DNA from 2 places in the Cellulosimicrobium sp. SL-1 genome. Region 2 is predicted to be linked to the other one. Evidence: riboswitches for the same ligand, from Rfam matches in the RefSeq annotation. Region 2 holds a riboswitch; the other holds the start of a gene.
The links. A riboswitch is a leader RNA that binds a small molecule or an ion and turns the genes downstream of it on or off. The one in region 2 is predicted to bind cyclic di-AMP.

Region 1 (9,097 bases), on a different contig from region 2:
CGTCGTGCCGCCGGACCGCCTCGACGCCCCGGGCCTGCATCGCGGCCAGCGACTCGCCGCCCGGGAAGACGGCCGCCGACGGCTGCGCCTGCACGACCGACCACAGCGGCTCCTGGGCGAGGTCCTTCAGCGCACGCCCCTGCCACTGCCCGTAGTCGCACTCGGTGATCCCGTGCTCGGTCACGGAGTCCGGCGCACCCGCCTGGTGGTCGAGCAGGGCTCGCGCAGTCTGCCGGCACCGCTCCAGCGGGCTGGTGACGACCCGCGCGAGCGGCACGCCCGCGACGCGCTCGGCCGCCCGGGCCGCCTGGTCGCGCCCGACGGCGTCCAGCGCGACGCCGTCGGCCCGCCCGGCGAGGATGCCGCTCGCGTTCGCGGTGGTGCGGCCATGACGGACGAGCAGGACGGTCGGCATGCCCCGAGCGTAGGTGACGGACCCTCACCCTGTGGTGGCGACGTCCGGGGGCGGTGGTACCTCGGCCTGGGCCGAGATCACTCGCGGGGCCAGCTTGTCGGGCAGGGGCGCCAGGCCCGGCCCGCCCGCGCGGATCCACGAGTGCAGGGCGGCGGTGAGCTCGTCGCCCGCCAGCTGCTCGAACCAGGCGGGGCCGGCGGCACGCGCGGCGGGCACCGGCCGCACTACGACGACGTCCCCGCGCTCGCACGCGTCGAGGCAGTCCACGACCGTCAGGCGCGCGTCCCCGCTCTCGGCGATCCGGCGCAGACGCTCGAGCTGCCCGCCCGGACGGGTGTCGGTGGCGGCCAGCGTCTCCCCCGCGCACAGCCCGCACGCCGTGATGCCAGGCACCGTGCGCGCGGGGCGGGGACGACGTCCCCGCTCGTCGGTGGGGGTCGTCGCCGTCACGCGTCGATGCCCTGGTGCCGCACCTGGTGGCGGGCCTGGTGGCGGACCGCCGTCGGCCCGTGCTCGCCGCGATGTCCCCGGGACGCCATGCCTGTCCTTCTTCCTGTCGTGCCGACGGGACCGGCGCCCGCAAGCGATACCCCGCAAGGGTATATCGGTCGAGGGAGGGCCCCACCCTCCGGGTGGGGCCCTCCTGCGGTCAGCCCACCCGGATGAAGGTGGGGTTGGACTGCCAGATCTCCCCGTACCGGACGGTCTTGCCCGGCGACGGAGCCTCGATCTGCTGGTTGTCCCCGACGTAGATGCCGATGTGCCCCGGGCTCCAGATCAGGTCACCAGGTTGTGCCTGGTCTCGGGAGATCACCGTCCCCGCGTACCGCTGCTGGGACGAGGTCCGGGGCAGGTCGATGCCGACCTGGGCGTAGACGTAGGACGTGAAGCCGGAGCAGTCGAACCCGTCCGGGGTCGTCCCGCCCCAGAGGTACGGCACGCCGAGGTAGCGCGCCGCGATGCTGACCACGGCCGAGCCCGCCGCCGACGACGGCACCGCGACGGGAGCCGAGGCTTCCTCCGTGGCGCCCTGCTCCGCCGAGGTGCTCGTCCGTTCCTCGCTCCGGGACGGACGCTCCTGACGCTCCGGCTCCGGCTCGGGTTCCGGCTCCGGTTCCGGGGCGGGGGTGACGGTCACCGGTGCCTGCTCGATCGCGAACGACGCGTCGGCGGAGACGGTCACCGCCGGTGCGGCGCTGAGCGCCTGGCGGGCCTGCTCGGTCAGCGCGCTGAGATCGACCCCGGACACGGCCTGGGGCTCCGTGCTCGGCGCGGCGCTGGCAGGCGCCGCGAACCCCGAGACCAGCAGCCCCGACCCGGCGGCCAGGAGGACACCCTTGCGGGCGGCGTTCGCCGTCCCCTCCTGCGCCGTGCGGGCTATCGAGGTCAGCGGCGTGATCGGTCGGTGGGACGCACGGTGGCGTCCCGGGTTTCTTGCGTTCATGGTGGTCTCCTTCGTGCCTACGGGGTGAGCTGTCGGGTTCGGGTCGGAGAGTGACCCGGCCGGGCCAGTGGTTGCGGCCCGGCTTCACCCCGAGAGCACCGCGGTGCTCGCCTGAGTGGTTCCCCCGCCCCTGTCGTGGTGGTCGATGGTGTGCTCCCGGAGCTGACAGGGCTCGGCACCCTCCGGGATCCCTCGCGGACCGTTCCGCGAGGAGCATGAGGCTGCGGGCGACGTCTCACCCGCGGTCGGCGCCGAGCGCCGCGTCCCAGCTCGCACCGAGGTCGCGGCTGGTGAACAGGCCGGTCTCCGTGGCGACGAGGATCCACGGCTGGTTGCCGGGGCTGTCGTCGGGCACGTAGGTCATGGCCTGCACGCCCTCGGGCGCGGTGCCGTGGTTGTCCCAGCTCTCGGTGCCGGGAGTGCCGGTCCAGACGACGCCCCGGGCGTCGATCCCGATCAGCGCTCCGCCCCGCTCGTCGTCGACGAGCACGAGGGCGGGCGCCCCCCGGTCGGGAGCGAAGCTCCGGCCGCCGTCGCGGCTGAGCTGCAGGCCGGTGGGCGTGGTCGCGACGACCGTGTCCGGGTCCGCGTCCAGGAGGTGCAGGTCCCGGGCCTCCACGGTCGCGCCCCGCGACCACGTCTCGCCCGAGTCGTCGCTGACGAGCACGGTCGAGGTCCCCGAGTCCAGCCCGACGACGCGGACGGTGCCGTCGCCGGTGCTCGCGGTGCTCAGGGCGTGGAAGTCGACCTCCCCGGTGAGGGAGACGGGATCCCACGTCGCAGCGCCGTCGGTGCTGCGGATCAATCCGAGGTTGGGCTTCTCGAGCTCCGGCTGCTCCCCGGGCGCAGGGTGGCCCGAGGCGTACACGATGCCGTCGACGGCGAGGGTCATGCCCATCGTGTCCTGGCGGCCCGTGCCGACCCGCTCGACCGGCCCGGGGTCGTCCTCGAACGGGTCGCCGAGGGTCCAGACCCCGGTGTGGGTGGCGATGAGGAGGGAGTGGTCGTCGCGCACGACCTGGACGTCGTGCACGTGCCCGAAGTCGGGCAGGTCCTGGGACGCGAGCGTCGTCGCGTCGGGTGTCGGTGGTGGAGTCGGGGTGCAGGCGGCCAGCAGCAGCACGGATCCCGCTGCGGCCCACCCGGTCACCCGCCTCGTGAGGGCAGGGTTGAGCACGGTGTGGGGTCCTTCGGCCTGGGCCCGCGGGGCGCGCGCACGTCAGACGCGTGCGACAGCGCGCACGCCCCGCGGGGCGAGATCAGCTCGAGGCGAGCAGGTCTTCCATGGTGGAGATCTCGGCCTGCTGGGTCTCGACGATCTCCTGCGCCATTGCGACCGCGTCCGCGTTCTCGCCCTCGTCGACCTGGGTCTGCGCCATCTCGACGGCACCCTCGTGGTGGACGATCATCTGCTCGAGGAACAGCTGCCCCGCCTCCGCGCCCTGCGCGGCGTCCAGGGCCTGCATGTCCTCCTCGCTCATCATCCCGTCCATGGACCCGTGGCCCATCGCCTCGTGGTCCATGGCGCCGGACTCCTCCATCGGGGAGCCCCACTCCTCGAGCCACGTGGTCAGCTGCTCGATCTCCGGACCCTGGGCGTCCTTGATCTGGTTCGCCAGGTCCGTGACCTCAGGGTCGACGCCGTCCTTGGCCAGGATGACGTCGGACATCTCGATCGCCTGCTCGTGGTGCGGGATCATCATCTGGGCGAACATCACGTCCTGGTCGTTGAACGTGCCGCCCTCCGCCGTGCCGTCCTGCTCCTCGGCCCCGGTCGTGGCGGACGACGGCGCCGTCCCGCTCCCGGGCTCGTCGTCGGTCGAGCACGCCGCCAGGCTCGCGACGGTCACCAGCGCGATCGCCGGCACCAGCACACTCTTGAACTTCATGGGAAGGACCTCTCGTCTCGGTACTCAGGAACCACACGCGCCCCGGTGCGGGGCGTATCGGTCGACGCAGGGCGCGTCGACGGCGTGCGGCTCCTACGTCCGAGAGATGCCGAGGAGGTGCAGCGACGGCGCGAGGCCGACGAAGGGCTGAGCGCGCCCCGGTTCGACGAGGCGGGACCAGACGGGGGTGAGGCGTGCCAGGAGGCCGCGCCCGGGGCGCACGAGAGCGAGCAGCACGACCAGCACCATGAGGCACATGGCCGACGCCATCTCGTGCCCGCCGCAGTCGAGGCAGCCGCCCTGCTCGTGGTGCCCGGGGCCGTCGTCGGCCACCGGTGCACCCGCAGGGTGGCCCGTCTCCGCGATGACCGCCGCAGGCCCGACGTGGGCCGTCGACGACCCGCTCATCGCGTGCATCGTCACGACGCCCAGGAGCAGCGCAGCGATCAGCAGGGCACCCGAAAGCCCTCGCCGGCGCCCGGCGAGCAGCGAACGGAGTGCGGCCATGAGGTGCATGTCGCCGCCACCCTAGCAAGCGGCCATCGGGTCCGGTCCACAGCGCAGTCAGAAGAGAGACCGGCGCTCGCAGGACCCTCTTCGTGTGTCGATTGCCCTGCGCGCTCCTGGGTCGCAGGCCGAACTACGCGGATCCAGTGGGTATCGCCGCCAGCCTGAAGCGCTCATAGGCGCTCAGGTGGATGGCATGCAGCCCTCCCACCGCGGCGAGAGGGATGAAGTAGTAGTTGAGCGCACCGTCGATCACGAAGAAGTCGTCGATCTCATCGACGTCGTACACCGTCCGGCCCTGCCGCGACGTCGACAGGTAGACCTTCCACGACTCGCTCGTCCTCACGGTCGTCGTCTTGACCTGGACACGACGCAAACCGGTAGGCGCATCGACGACCAAGTCGTAGCGCGCGGGCTCGAGGGGCCACGAGATGCTCATACCGCACAGCAGGAACCATCCGGCCGCGAGCACTGACCCGGCACGGTCAAGATGGGCGACGTCCGGAGTCGGCGCACTCTCCGGTTCCCGCGCGGAGGACCGTCGCAGATGTTGGACGCCAAGACCGAGTCGGACCGCATGGCCCCTGACGGTCGCGATCGCTGACGTGCTGCCGAGCCCTAGCGCCTCGGTCACCTCCGACCACGTCGACGCCGAGGCGACCGCCGCACGCAGCTCGGACTCGGTCCAACGGCGTTGTCCGGTGAAGTGCCCGTAGTCGTATCCCCTCAGGTCGGCACGTGTCCGGACGGACCGGAGTGCGCCAGACGATGTGCCGACGAGGCCAAGTGTCCGGAGGACACCCCGCCACGACGTCGAGATCGCGACGGCTTCAGCCAGCTGATCGTCCGTGTAAGTCCGCGCTCGCGCCATGCCGCCAATCTACGATTACCCACCCGCCGACCGGTTCGCGACGCAGGTACTGCGGTGGGTCGAGAGGCGATGCAGCCCCTGGCCGAGCAGAGCCGAACTGGGTCAGCGGACCGAACGGACCCACGCCACGTCGTGACGCTCTCCCTCGAAAGCGGATCTTTAATCGCCCGCCCGGAGAAGTCGTCGACATCTGACCCCTGACTTAACCGCTCCTCTTCAGGACTGGGACACACCTGCCGCGGACTCGCCCGGGCGTAACGGCTTGCGAGATGGCCTGGAGCCGGTTCGCTCTACGGGGATCGAGCGGACCCTACGCCAGCCGCTCGAAGACCATCGTCGCCTGAATCCTGTCGCCTCCGCCCATACCTTTGCTTCCGGACGCGGCCGTCGTAATGGTGTGGAGTCGATAGCCCAGCGCGGCTTGCGCGTTGATTGCTCGTTCCAACTCAGTGAGGTTGCCTGAGCCCGTCCCCCACATCTTCTCCTTAAGGATCACCTGGAGGACCACGTAGTTCATCCCGGTCGGCGCGGGTCGCGGTCGGCCACCGGCTGTCGCCTCGCTACGCGCTCGTTCGATCGCACCGTGGATTCCATGGCTCGGCGAAGGCTGCAGCCGATCCGTCCATCCCTGACCGTCCCACCACCTCATTCGACCCGTTCCGTCGTCATACCATCCTGCTGCGGTACCGGTCATCGGTCCCCCTCGCTTCATGGGCTACTTATCGTTCGTGAGCCTGTGGACGAGATCCGCAGCGCAGTCCGCGGCGCACGCTCGGACGATTCCGGCCATTGCCAGGAGATCACTCACATCCGACGCCGTCGTTGTCTCGGTCGAACTTCGGCTGGAACCCGGGATCGCCCGGTCGGATCGGGGCGGCCCCGGCCGCGCGCACGGCGTCACAGTTCTTGTAGAACACCGGTGCCGGTTCGGGCTCGGGCTGCGGTGCGGGTGCCGGCGGTGGTGCCGGGGCCGGGTCCGGCACGGCGACAGGCTCCGGCGCCGGTTCAGGCACGACGACCGGGTCCGGCACGGGTTCGGGTGAGGGCGGTTCGGCGGTGACCTCGACCTGCACGTGCGAGCCGACTGCACCGTCCGCGGCGGGCAGGAGCTGGTCGGGACACGTGGTCAGGACGCGGGCGATGGCGTCACGCTCGGCCTGGGTGACCCACAGCTTGTAGGTGGCCTTGACCGCGACCTGGCGGGCGACGTACTCGCACCGGAACGCCTTGTTCGGGGGCAGCCAGGTCGCGGCGTCCCCGTCGCCCTTGCCCTGGTTCGTCGGCCCGTCGACTGCGAGCAGGTTCAGCGGGTCGTTCGCGAACGCCTGGCGCGTGTCGCGGTCGAGCTGTTGGGCGCCCTTCTGCCACGCGTCCGACAGGGCGACCACGTGGTCGATCTGCACGGCGCTGGACGTGGCGTTGCCTCGCTCGAACGCGATCGTGGTCGCCGTGTACGGGTCGTCCAGGGTCCCGGTGAGGACCACGCAGTCGCGGGTGCCCGGTTTGAACGTCTCGCCCTCTAGGTCGCGGGCGAGGATGTCGTTGCGGGTGTCGCAGCCGTTGCGGTCCACGTCCGCCCACGCCGGGCCGAACGCCTCCCGGTCGTACCCGGTCTTGGGGGCCCGGCCCTTGACCTCGAGCGTGCCCAGCGCCGCCAGAGCAGTGCTCTGCCCCGCCGTGCTGATCGCCGTGCTCAGTTCGGCCGCCTCCACGGGTTCCGCGGTCGCGGCATCCCAGGCCGGGACCTGCGTCTCGTCGGTGTCGACCAGGGCGGCATCGGCCTGCTCGCCGGTGTCCTCGGCGACGTTGTTGCCCAGGTTCACACCCACCACGCCAGAGGGGGAAGGCGGGGCGCTACTGATCCCGACCGCGACCGCGCCCGTCGACACCAGCGCGGTCGCCGCGACCGCGGCAACGGCCGTGCCCAGCACGCGGCGCGGCAGAGGCTTCGGACCCGCCGGCTGGGCCTGGGCCCGCGCCTTCACGGCGGCCCCGGTGGTGCGAAGGCTCTGGGCGATCTGACCCAGCTCGTCCGGGCCAGCGCCCTGCGCGGTGCGGGTGGACCACACCAGTGCTGCGTGACCGGCTGCGTCCTGGCCTGCGGGGAACGACACACCGCAGTCCTTCATCCGCGTGGACACCGGCATGTTCACGAACCCGGCCTCGGACTCGATGCGGTTGACCGCAGTCCACTTCCATACACAGGTGCGACCGTCCGTCCCGGCGAACCTGGCTGCCTTGTCCGTGAGGAGCAACGTCCCCGTGGACACCACGGTCGGGGTCTTCGCTCCGACACGTCCGCGCGGTTCGATCAGGCGCACGTCGGAGAACCCGCCGCGGACCTTCTCCGACCCGGGCACGCGCGGGTCGGTGAACGGGGTGGTGCGGCCCTCCATCATCGCCAGGACCTGACCGGTCGTCTCGTGGTCGAAAGGCGGCAAGGCGTCCGGGGTGCGGTGTCGCACCCACAACCAGCGCACGCCCACCCCGGCTAGCACGCCCAGGTACAGGATCTCGAAGATCCACGCCAGGACCGAGCGCTGCGTCGAGGGCAGCCCGGCACCCATCTCGACCGCGATCCACGCCCCCAGCTGGTAGGGCCACGCAACCGCGAAGTACGCCACCGCCACACCGATCACGACGGCGAGGATCACGCCTAGCCCGCCCCCACCGCTCGACCGCTTCGCCACGCCGCGTTCCTTCTGCTGCCAACTGCGAAGCGCGAGGCTTCGGCACACTCGTCATCGATGTGCGCGCTCACACTAATGGACACGCGCCGAGGAAAACGATGGGACCTGGTCCCTCGACGCGGGCGGCGGCGGCAATCCGGCGGTTTGCGAGCGAGTACTGACCTGATTTCACCCGCTGCCAGAATCGCTGTCGCGCGTCGAACTCTCGACCGCGCGACATTGAGGGTTCACGCCTGGAGGCGACGGACGTCGGCGTAAAGCACGCGTCGAAAGCAAAAAATCAGGCCAGAGGCGCGTTCCTCTGGCCTGATTCTCTGTCGGGCTGACAGGATTTGAACCTGCGACCCCCTGACCCCCAGTCAGGTGCGCTACCAAGCTGCGCCACAGCCCGTGGCTGGATCACCGAGCCAGATCCGACCGGATCGGACCCCGTGAAGCCTCGGATACTCTACCCCATCCGTGACGCCTCCAGCGCACCGTTTGCCCCGGTCGGGGCTGTGCGGTCGGTCTCGCCGGAGGTCGCCGCGGCGTCCGGCTCCCCCGTCGGCAGGTGCGCGCGCCACGCGCTCGCGACGATCACCAGGCAGACCGCGGCGATGACCAGGCCGCCGAGGAACATCTGCGCGTACGTCCACCGCACGGACAGCGCCGCGAGCGCCACGGGCACGCAGAAACCGATGTACGTGAGCGAGTAGTAGACGGCCGTCAGGCCGGCGAGGTCGTCGGGCGTCGCGATGCGTTGGACCTCGCTGAGCCCGGCGACGAGCGCGAGCCCGTAGCCGGCTCCGAGCACCATGGCGGCGACGAGCGCCGTCGGAAGGTCGAGCCGCGCCGAGGCGTAGGCGCCGAAGCCCATGCCGACGACGACGATGGACATCGCCACGACCGACGCCCGCGCGCTGTGCCGGGTGTCGATGAGGCGGCCGAGCACCTGGATGCCCACCCCGCAGCCCAGGCCGAGCACGGTCATGAGCCCGGAGAACGCGATGGGCGCGCTGCCCGCGCTGGCGGACACGAGGCCGGGCAGCACGGCGTAGGCGCTGCCGGCGCACCCGAACACCCACGGCGCCACGGGTACGACGACGCGCAGGAACCGCCGGTGCGCGACCGCCGGCACGCGCAGGTCGTCGCGCAGCCGGCCCCGGGTCCCGCCGTCGGGCACGACGCGCGTCTCCGGGACGCCCAGCAGCCAGACGCCGGTCGCGACGGCGAGCGCCGCGTGCAGCAGGTAGGCGGTGTGCGTGGGCCACGGCGCCCACTGCGCGAGCACCGCCGCGACGC
Region 2 (9,097 bases):
CTGACGAGCAAGCTCGTCGACGTCGACGCCCTGCTCGAGTGCGCCACGTGCACGCCCGGTCCGGCCGCGCGACCGCGGCTGGTCGACGACGGCACCGGCCTCGTCGCCTACCGCCCGCCCGTCGCGGAGTTCGCGCTCCGGGCCGGCCGGGTCGCGGGCGCGGTGCCGCTGCCCGCCGCCGGTCCGCGCGTCGTGCTGTGCCTCGACGGCGCAGTGACGCTCGCGGCCGACCGCGCGGACGCCGGGGCCGGGACGCGGCTCGTCCGGGGGGAGTCCGTGTTCGTCCCGCACGGCACGGGGGCCGTCGTCGTGGACGGCGAGGGTGACGTCGTCGTCGCCTACGTGCCCTGACCCGACCGCCGAGCAGACCGCCCTCGCGTCCTCGCCGCAGGGCCGACAGGCACCTGCCGAGGCGCTGCCCGCGCCCAGGCGTGGTGCCTCTCCGGCGCGCCCCCGGACGTGACCTGCACCTCTTTCCTTACCTAGGGTAATGAGTTAGGGTAACTATCATGCCTGCTGCGGACCTCACTGCTCCTACCCGGAACCAGTACCGGCCCGCGACGCTCGGCGGCGACCTGCGGGTCGCGCTCACCCGGATCTCCCGGCGGCTGCGTGCCCAGCGCGGCGAGGCGGACCTCCCCGAGGGGCGGTTCGGCGTCCTCACCGTCCTGCACAAGCACGGCGCCATGTCGCCCAGCGAGCTCGCGGAGCACGAGCGCGTCCGGCCGCCGTCGATGACCCGTGCCGTCAACGCCCTCGTCGAGATGGGTCTCGTCGAGAAGGGGGAGCACGCGAGCGACCGCCGGCAGGTCGTCGTGCGCCTCACGGACGCCGGCGTGCGCGAGGTCAAGGAGACGCGGCGCCGCCGGGACGCGTGGCTCACGCAGCAGCTGTCCTCCCTCACTCCTGACGAAAGAGAGACCTTGGCCCGCGCCAGTGAGCTGTTGACCCGGATCGCCGCCCGATGAGCACCACGTTCTCCTCCCTCCAGTACTACAACTACCGCGTCTGGTTCGGCGCCGCGCTCGTCGCGAACGTCGGCACCTGGATGCAGCGCGTCGCACAGGACTGGCTCGTCCTCAGCGACCTGACGGACAACTCCGGCGTCGCCGTCGGCGTCGTCACCGCGCTGCAGTTCGCGCCCGTGCTCGCCCTGTCCGCGTGGGCGGGCCTGCTCGCCGACCGGCTCCCGCGCCGTCGGCTCCTCATGGCCACCCAGGGCGCGATGGGACTGCTCGCGCTCGGCCTCGGCGCGCTCGTGCTGTCCGGGAACGTCGAGCTGTGGCACGTCTACGTGTTCGCCGGCCTGCTCGGCGTCGTCTCGGCGTTCGACAACCCCGTGCGCCAGACGTTCGTCGCCGAGATGGTGCCCGCCGACAAGCTCTCCAACGCCGTCGGGCTCAACAGCGCGTCGTTCAACGCGGCGCGCCTCGTGGGCCCGGGCGTCGCCGGGCTGCTCATCGCGGCGGTCGGCTCCGGCTGGCTGTTCATCATCAACGGCGTCACCTTCGGGGCGACCATCCTCGCGCTGCTGTACATGCGCACGCGAGAGCTCCACGTGCTGCCCAGCGCGCCGCGCGAGAAGGGTCAGATCCGCGAGGGCATCCGGTACGTGCGCGGACGGACGGACATCATCGTCATCATGGTCGTCGTCGGCGTCGTGTCGACGTTCGGGCTCAACTTCCAGCTCACGTCCGCGATGATGGCGAAGGTCGAGTTCGGCATGGGGCCGGGGGAGTACGGGATCCTCGGGTCCATCCTCGCGATCGGGTCGCTCACCGGGGCACTGCTCGCCGCGCGCCGGGAGCGCCCGCGCGTCCGGCTCGTCATCGGGTCCGCGTTCGGGTTCGCCGTCGCCACGGGGGTCATGGCGCTCATGCCCACGTACGCGAGCTTCGCCGTCGCGTGCATCCCCGTGGGGCTCGCGTCGCTCACCATGATGACCGCAGCCAACTCGACCATCCAGATGTCCGTGGACCCCGTCATGCGCGGGCGCGTCATGTCGCTCTACATGATCGTGTTCCTCGGTGCGACGCCCGTCGGCTCCCCGCTCGTCGGCTGGATCGCCGAGGCGTGGGGCCCGCGCTGGGCGATCGGCGTCGGGTCGATCACCGCCGCGCTCGTCGCGGTGGGCGCCGCCGTCTGGGCCGTGCGCAACTGGCACCTCGAGGTCCGGTACCGCGTCCTGCAGCGCCCGCACCTCGTGGTGCGCTACCTCGACGCCGGGACCCCGACCGACCGTTCCGCCCGCACCGAGGCGCGGCGCCGGATCGAGGCCGAGGACGCGCAGGAGGCCGCCCGGGCGGCCTGACGCCGCCACTCCCGCCCGGAGCCACGAGGCCGGTGCCACCCCGGTCTCCCGGGCGGCACCGGCCTCGTGCTGGGCGCGGCCGTCGGTCGCGCGCTCGTCAGCCGAGGTGGTCGACGACGTGGTCCACGCACGCGGTGAGGGCGCGGACGTCGTCGGGCTCGATCGCCGGGAACATGGCGACGCGCAGCTGGTTGCGGCCGAGCTTGCGGTACGGGAAGACGTCGAGCACGCCGTTCTCGCGCAGCGCGGCGACGACGGTCGTCGCGTCGATCGCGTCGTCCAGGTCGATCGTGCCGACGACCGTCGACCGCTCCGCCGGGTTCGCGACGAAGGGCGTCGCCCACTCGCGCGAGTCCGCCCACCCGTAGAGGTGCGCGGCCGACTCGGCGGACCGGGCGGCGGCCCACTCCAGGCCCCCGTTGCCCAGGAGCCACTCCACCTGCTCCGCGAGCATGACGAGCGTCGCGATCGCGGGCGTGTTGAGCGTCTGGTCCTGGCGCGAGTTCGCCGCGGCCGTGCGCAGCGACAGCGACTCCGGGACCCAGCGGGTGCCGCTGCTCTCGACCTCGTCCGCGCGCGCGAGCGCGTCGGGCGAGCACAGCGCGAGCCACAGGCCGCCGTCCGACCCGAAGACCTTCTGCGGCGCGAAGTAGTAGACGTCGGTCTCCGCGACGTCCACGGGGATCGCGCCCGCGCCGGACGTGGCGTCCACGAGCGTGAGCGCGCCGCGCTCGCGCGAGCCGGGGACGCGGCGCACGGGCGCCATCGCGCCGGTCGAGGTCTCGTTGTGCGGCCACGCGTGCACGTCGACGTCGTCGGCGGGCTCCGGGAGCGCGACGGTCCCGGCGGGGGCCGAGATCACCTGGGACGGCGCGAGGAACGGCGCTGCGGTCGTCGCGGCGGCGAACTTCGCGCCGAACTCGCCGAACGCCGCGTGCTGCGCCTTCGAGCGGACGAGGCACGCCGTCGCGACGTCCCAGAACGTCGTGGAGCCGCCGTTGCCCAGCACGACCTCGTAGCCGTCGGGCAGCGCGAACAGCGCGGCGAGGCCCTCGCGCGTGCGGCGCACGAGCGACCGGACGGGCGCCTGCCGGTGGGACGTCCCCAGCAGCGAGGTGCCGGCGTCGGACAGCGCCCGGACCTGCGCGGCGCGGACCTTGGACGGCCCGGACCCGAAGCGGCCGTCGGCCGGCAGGAGGTCCGAGGGGATCGTGATCGAGGTGTTCGCGAGATCGGGCACGGCGTCACCCTACGCGCGCGCGGCGCGCCCCGGGAGCCTCGTCCACAGGCCGTGCGTCACCGCACGGTCCGCGCCGGGGCCCGCGGGGAGGCGCGGGCCACCAGGCACCACGGGTGCCTCTGGACGACACCGCGGTCGGGTCACGGGCTCGCCATAGACTGACCCCCAGCGGCCCGCCGGTGCGGGCAGGCGCCCCGTGGAGCGACGACCGGGCGCCCCGAGCCGACGAGCGACTGGGAGCGTGACGTGACCGATCTGATCGATACCACCGAGATGTATCTGAAGACGATCTACGAGCTCGTGGAGGAGGGCATCGTCCCGCTGCGCGCGCGCATCGCGGAGCGCCTCGGCCACTCGGGGCCCACGGTGTCGCAGACGGTCGCGCGCATGGAGCGCGACGGGCTCGTCGTCGTCACGGGGGACCGCCACCTCGAGCTCACGCCCGCGGGCCACGAGAAGGCGACGCGCGTCATGCGCAAGCACCGGCTCGCCGAGCGGCTCCTCACGGACGTCATCAAGCTCGACTGGGAGTACGTGCACACCGAGGCGTGCCGCTGGGAGCACGTGATGAGCGAGCTCGTCGAGGAGCGGCTCCTCGGGTTGCTCGACCACCCGCACTTCGACCCGTACGGCAACCCCATCCCGGGCCTGCCGGAGCTCGGGGAGCAGCTCGAGGAGGTCGACTTCCTCGACGGCGTCGTGTCGCTCCCCGTCCACCTCGCCCAGCACGGTCTCGGCGGCGGCGAGGTGCGCGTCGTGCTCCAGCGGATCGCCGAGCCGGTCCAGGTCGACGTCGAGCTCCTCGCGCGGTTCGCCCAGGCCGGGGTGCTGCCGCGCCGGACGCTCGTCGTGCGCCCGGCGCCGGCCGGCGGGGTCACCGTGCAGGGAGAGGGGGCGCCGGTCGTCCTCGACCTGCCCGACGACGTCGCGCGCCACCTCTTCGTCGCCCGCGGATAGCCGCCCGTTCACCGGGGGAGACGCCGTGACCTGCGGCGATGCGCAGGGCCGCGTTCCGTCGTGATGGGAACGTGACTTTTGCCGAGGGGTCCTGTACGGTCGTCCTGCTCCGTCGGGATACCCATCTGGCGGAGACCTCGCGCGGAACGCCTAACCCTGTCACCGCGAGAGGCCCACGACGACCCGATGACAGGGACGGGGGACCCACTTCCGGGTGCTGGAGACAGCGCCCTTGGGGTGAAGCCCGACGGACTCCGGTCCGCCAGGCCGGGTGACTCTTCCACCCGAACCCGACAGCTGACCTCGCAGGCGTCCAGGAGAGGCAACAGTGACCGTGAGCACGACTCGCGCCCGCCACCGCGCGGCGCGGCGTCCCGTGACGCCACTCAGCACCATCGCCCAGGCCGCATCGGACCAGATGTCGAGCGTCGGTCGTCGTACCGCCGTCGTCGCCGCGTCCTCCGGCCTCATCGTCTCGATGATCGGCGCCGCCGCCCCCGCGACGGCCGCCCCGGTCGACAACGAGTCCGGCAAGCTCAACGCCGTCGACCTCAGCGCCCTCACCGCGCAGGCCCGCCAGGCCCTCGAGGCCGCCCCGGCCGTGACCGTCGCGGCCGACGCGGCGTTCACCATCGAGGAGGCCCCGGTCACCGTGACCCCGGCCCCCGAGCCGGAGCCGGAGCCGGAGCCGGAGCCCGTCCGCACCACGCAGACGAGCCGCACGCAGGAGCGCCAGTCCACGCAGTCGTCGTCCGACGAGTCGCAGGCCTCGGCCCAGCAGGAGGCGTCCGTCGGCGCCCCCGCGTCGGCGCACGGCTCGTCGATCGTCTCGATCGCGGCCCGCTACGTGGGCGTCCCGTACGTCTACGGCGGCACCACGCCCGACGGCTTCGACTGCTCGGGCTTCACCAGCTATGTCTACGCGCAGGTCGGCATCAACCTGCCGCGCACGTCGGGCGCCCAGGGTTCGGTCGGCACCAAGGTGTCGCGCGACCAGGCGCAGCCGGGCGACCTCATCTGGACGCCGGGCCACATCGCCATCTACGCGGGCGACAACATGATGATCGACGCCCCGCGTCCCGGGAAGTCGGTCCAGTTCCGCCAGATCTGGCAGTCGAACCCCACCTTCATCCGCGTGGCCTGATCGCTCACCCGATCAGGACCCCCGCGGTCACTGGCTGGACGAACCCCGTCCGCTCGCACTCTGCGCGAGCGGGCGGGGTTCGTGGCATTCTTGACGTGTTCGTGACTCGTGGCAGACGGACGGCCGGGCCTGGTCTCGGCTAGGTTGGTCGTCCGATGGCACCGGGCCGTCGAGAGGAGAGTCGCTCATGACCCGCACGGAATCCGTCCTCGTCGGTGTCGACGGCTCGGCGCCGAGCCTCCACGCCCTGGACTGGGCCGCGGCGTACGCGCTGCGCGTGGGGTGGCCCCTCCACATCGTGTGCACCTACTCGTTGCCGTCGTTCACGGCGGCGTCGCTCGACGGCGGCTACGCGGCCCTCGACGACTCGGCCATCCAGGAGGGCGCGCGCGCCGTCCTGGAAGAGGCTCGCGCCCGCGCCGAGGGCGCCGGCGTCCGCACGACGGCGACCGTCACGACCGGCGACGCCGCGGGGGTCCTCGTCGAGATGTCGCGCGAGCACGCGCTCGTCGTCGTCGGCACGCGGGGGCGCGGCGGCTTCACCGAGCGGTTGCTCGGCACCGTCTCCTCCGCGCTGCCCGCGCACGCGCACTGCCCGACGGTCGTCGTGCCGTATCGCGCGGGCGGGAAGGACGACGAGGGCGGCGCGCAGGAGCTGCCGCCGGTGCGGGACCTGCGCCGGATCGTCGTCGGGGTGGACGGGTCGCCGTCCGCCGAGATCGCGCTGCGGCACGCGATCCGTCAGGCCCGGGCCTGGGACGCCGAGCTCGTCGCGGTCGCCGGCGTCCCCGTCGGCGCCGGTGCGGGACTCCTCGCGTGGCTCCCCGCGTCGATCGACCACGAGCAGGTCCTGGCCGACGTCACCGAGGGGCTGAACGTCATCATCGACCGCCACGAGGCGGAGCACCCCGGGCTCACGATCAAGCGCATCGTGCTCGACGGCACGGGTGCGGAGCTCCTCACGGAGTTCTCCACGGCGTCCGACCTCATCGTCGTGGGCTCGCGCGGGCGGGGCGGGTTCCGCGGCCTGCTGCTGGGCTCCACGAGCCAGGCAGTGCTGCACCACTCCGCGTGCCCCGTCATGGTCGTGACCAAGAAGTGCGAGGACGACGAGCCGGCGGCCCAGGAGGGCTGAGCCGCCGGCACGCCTGGGCACCACGGCGCCAGGTGCCCAGGCGCGGGGTCAGCTCCGGTTGCGGTACAGCCGCATGGTGATCGGGGCGAGGATCGCGGTGAGGACGACGGACGCCACGAGGACCCACACGATCCCCTCCGTCGCGGGCTCGCCCGCCATGAGCCCGCGCACCGCGGTGACGAGGTGCGTGACCGGGTTGACGTCGACGAAGCGCTGCAGCACGACGGGCATCGTCGACGGGTCGACGAAGATGTTCGACGCGAACGTGAGCGGCATGAGCACGAGCATCGACGTGCCCATGACGGCGTTGGGGGAGCGCAGCACGAGCCCGAGGGCCGTGAACACCCAGCTGAGCGCGAACGCGAACACGAGCAGCAGCACGATCCCCAGGACCACGCCGACGACGCCGCCCGGCGGGCGGAAGCCCAGCACGAGGCCGAGCGCGAGGGTCACGACCGAGGCGATCGTGTAGCGCACGGTGTCGCCGAGCAGCGCGCCGACGATCGGCGCGGGCCGCCACACGGGCAGCGACCGGAACCGGTCGAACACGCCCTTGCTGATGTCCGTGTTCATCGTGTAGCCCGTGTAGATCGTCGTGAAGAGCACCGCCTGCACGAGGATGCCGGGCAGCAGGAACTGCAGGTAGCTCTGCACGTCGCCGGCCAGCGCTCCGCCGAACAGGTACGTGAACATCAGCGTGAAGATGATCGGCGAGACCGTGACGTCGAACAGCTGCTCGGGCACGTGCTTGATCTTCAGCAGCGCGCGCCACGTGTACGTCAGGGTCGCCGAGACGGGCGACGGCCGGTCCGGTCGCCGGTCGAGCGCGACCGCCGCGCGCAGCGCGTTCGCCTCCGGGGCGCGCAGCTCCGCGGCGGTGGTCGTGGGGTCCGCGGCCATCAGGCCACCTCCTCGATCGTCTCGTCGTCGTCCATGGGCTGACCGGTGAGCGCGAGGAACACCTCGTCGAGGCTCGGCTGGCCCAGCGTGAACTCGGGCACCACGATCCCCTCGTCGCCGAGGGCGGGCAGGATCCGCGCGACGTCCGCCGCGCCGTCGTCGGGCACTCGCGCGGTGAACGCGTACGGGTCGTTCGCGAGCGTGATGTCCGTGCCGAGCAGCGCACCCACGACCTCCGCGGCCCGGCCCCGCTGCGTCGCGTCGGCGAGGCGCAGGTGGACCGCGCCCTCACCCACCGACCGCTTGAGCTCGGTCGCGGTGCCCTCCGCGATGACCTTGCCGTGGTCGATCACGGCGATGCGGTCGGCGAGCTGGTCCGCCTCCTCGAGGTACTGGGTCGTGAGCAGCACGGTCGCGCCGTCGGCGACGAGCGCGCGCACGATGTCCCACACCTGGTTGCGGCTGCGCGGGTCGAGCCCGGTGGTCGGCTCGTCGAGGAAGATGACGCGCGGGCTCATGACGAGGCTCGCCGCGAGGTCGATGCGCCGCCGCATGCCGCCCGAGTACGTCTTCACCTGGCGGTCGCCCGCGTCCCCGAGCCCGAACGCGTCGAGCAGCTCGGCCGAGCGCCCGCGTGCGGTGCCACCGAGGAACCCGTACAGCCGCGCGAGCATGACGAGGTTCTCCGTGCCCGTGAGGTCCTCGTCCACGGACGCGTACTGCCCGGTGAGCCCGACGACCGACCGCACCTTGTCGGCGTCGTGCACGACGTCGTGGCCGAGGACCCGCGCCGTGCCCGCGTCGGGGCGCAGGAGCGTCGCGAGCATGCGGACGGCGGTCGTCTTGCCCGCGCCGTTCGGCCCGAGGACGCCGAACACGGTGCCCTCGGGGATGAGGAGGTCGATGCCGTCGACCGCCTTGGTCACCGACTTCCCGGTCGTGAAGTGCTTGACGAGGCCGCGCGCCTCGACGGCGAGGTCGCCGCGTGCAGGTTCGGTCATGTCCCCTCCTGGCCGTTGCCGACGGGCCGCCCGGAGCGTCCGGGCCACCCACGCACCCACCGACCGCCCGGGTCGGCAGAACTCATCGGTCGCGCACCCCTCTCATCGTGCGCCGAGCGAGGCTCGCCCTACCAGACCAAGACGTCACGCCCGCGAAGGCACCCCGAAAGTCGAGCAGGCGGTCATGGCGCGTCAGGAGACCCGGACGCGCCACGACCGCCTGCTCGGCGGTGTAGGGCGGGAGAGCGGGCTACCGCGCGGCGTGCTCCGCGGCCGCGAGGAGGACGCACGTCGCGACGCCGTCCATCGCGACGCGGACCTCCTCGATCGGGGGGAGGGTCGGGGCGAGGCGGAGGACCTTGTCCTCCGGGTCCTTGCCGTAGGGGAAGGGGGCGCCCGCGGGCGTGAG

Region 1: another riboswitch for cyclic di-AMP. It lies ahead of GWJ10_RS11670 (C40 family peptidase); the one in region 2 lies ahead of GWJ10_RS13685 (C40 family peptidase).

Annotation. Positions count from the first base shown of each region.
Region 1 is NZ_JAACJC010000006.1:298,847-307,943, reverse strand. It holds gene GWJ10_RS11680 (histidine phosphatase family protein) at 1-415, opposite strand, end outside; gene GWJ10_RS11675 (hypothetical protein) at 440-865, opposite strand; gene GWJ10_RS11670 (C40 family peptidase) at 1,065-1,859, opposite strand; cyclic di-AMP (ydaO/yuaA leader) riboswitch at 1,859-2,047, opposite strand; gene GWJ10_RS11665 (F510_1955 family glycosylhydrolase) at 2,095-3,036, opposite strand; gene GWJ10_RS11660 (DUF305 domain-containing protein) at 3,119-3,748, opposite strand; gene GWJ10_RS11655 (DUF6153 family protein) at 3,842-4,255, opposite strand; gene GWJ10_RS11650 (group I intron-associated PD-(D/E)XK endonuclease) at 4,389-5,126, opposite strand; gene GWJ10_RS11645 (DUF4177 domain-containing protein) at 5,437-5,820, opposite strand; gene GWJ10_RS20075 (DUF1524 domain-containing protein) at 5,927-7,864, opposite strand; tRNA gene GWJ10_RS11635 (tRNA-Pro) at 8,134-8,207, opposite strand; gene GWJ10_RS11630 (MFS transporter) at 8,265-9,097, opposite strand, start outside.
Region 2 is NZ_JAACJC010000008.1:98,111-107,207, forward strand. It holds gene manA (mannose-6-phosphate isomerase, class I) at 1-351, shown strand, start outside; gene GWJ10_RS13665 (MarR family transcriptional regulator) at 510-968, shown strand; gene GWJ10_RS13670 (MFS transporter) at 965-2,311, shown strand; gene serC (phosphoserine transaminase) at 2,409-3,551, opposite strand; gene GWJ10_RS13680 (metal-dependent transcriptional regulator) at 3,798-4,508, shown strand; cyclic di-AMP (ydaO/yuaA leader) riboswitch at 4,646-4,835, shown strand; gene GWJ10_RS13685 (C40 family peptidase) at 4,837-5,652, shown strand; gene GWJ10_RS13690 (universal stress protein) at 5,840-6,787, shown strand; gene GWJ10_RS13695 (ABC transporter permease) at 6,836-7,687, opposite strand; gene GWJ10_RS13700 (ATP-binding cassette domain-containing protein) at 7,687-8,688, opposite strand; gene GWJ10_RS13705 (aminotransferase class I/II-fold pyridoxal phosphate-dependent enzyme) at 8,939-9,097, opposite strand, start outside.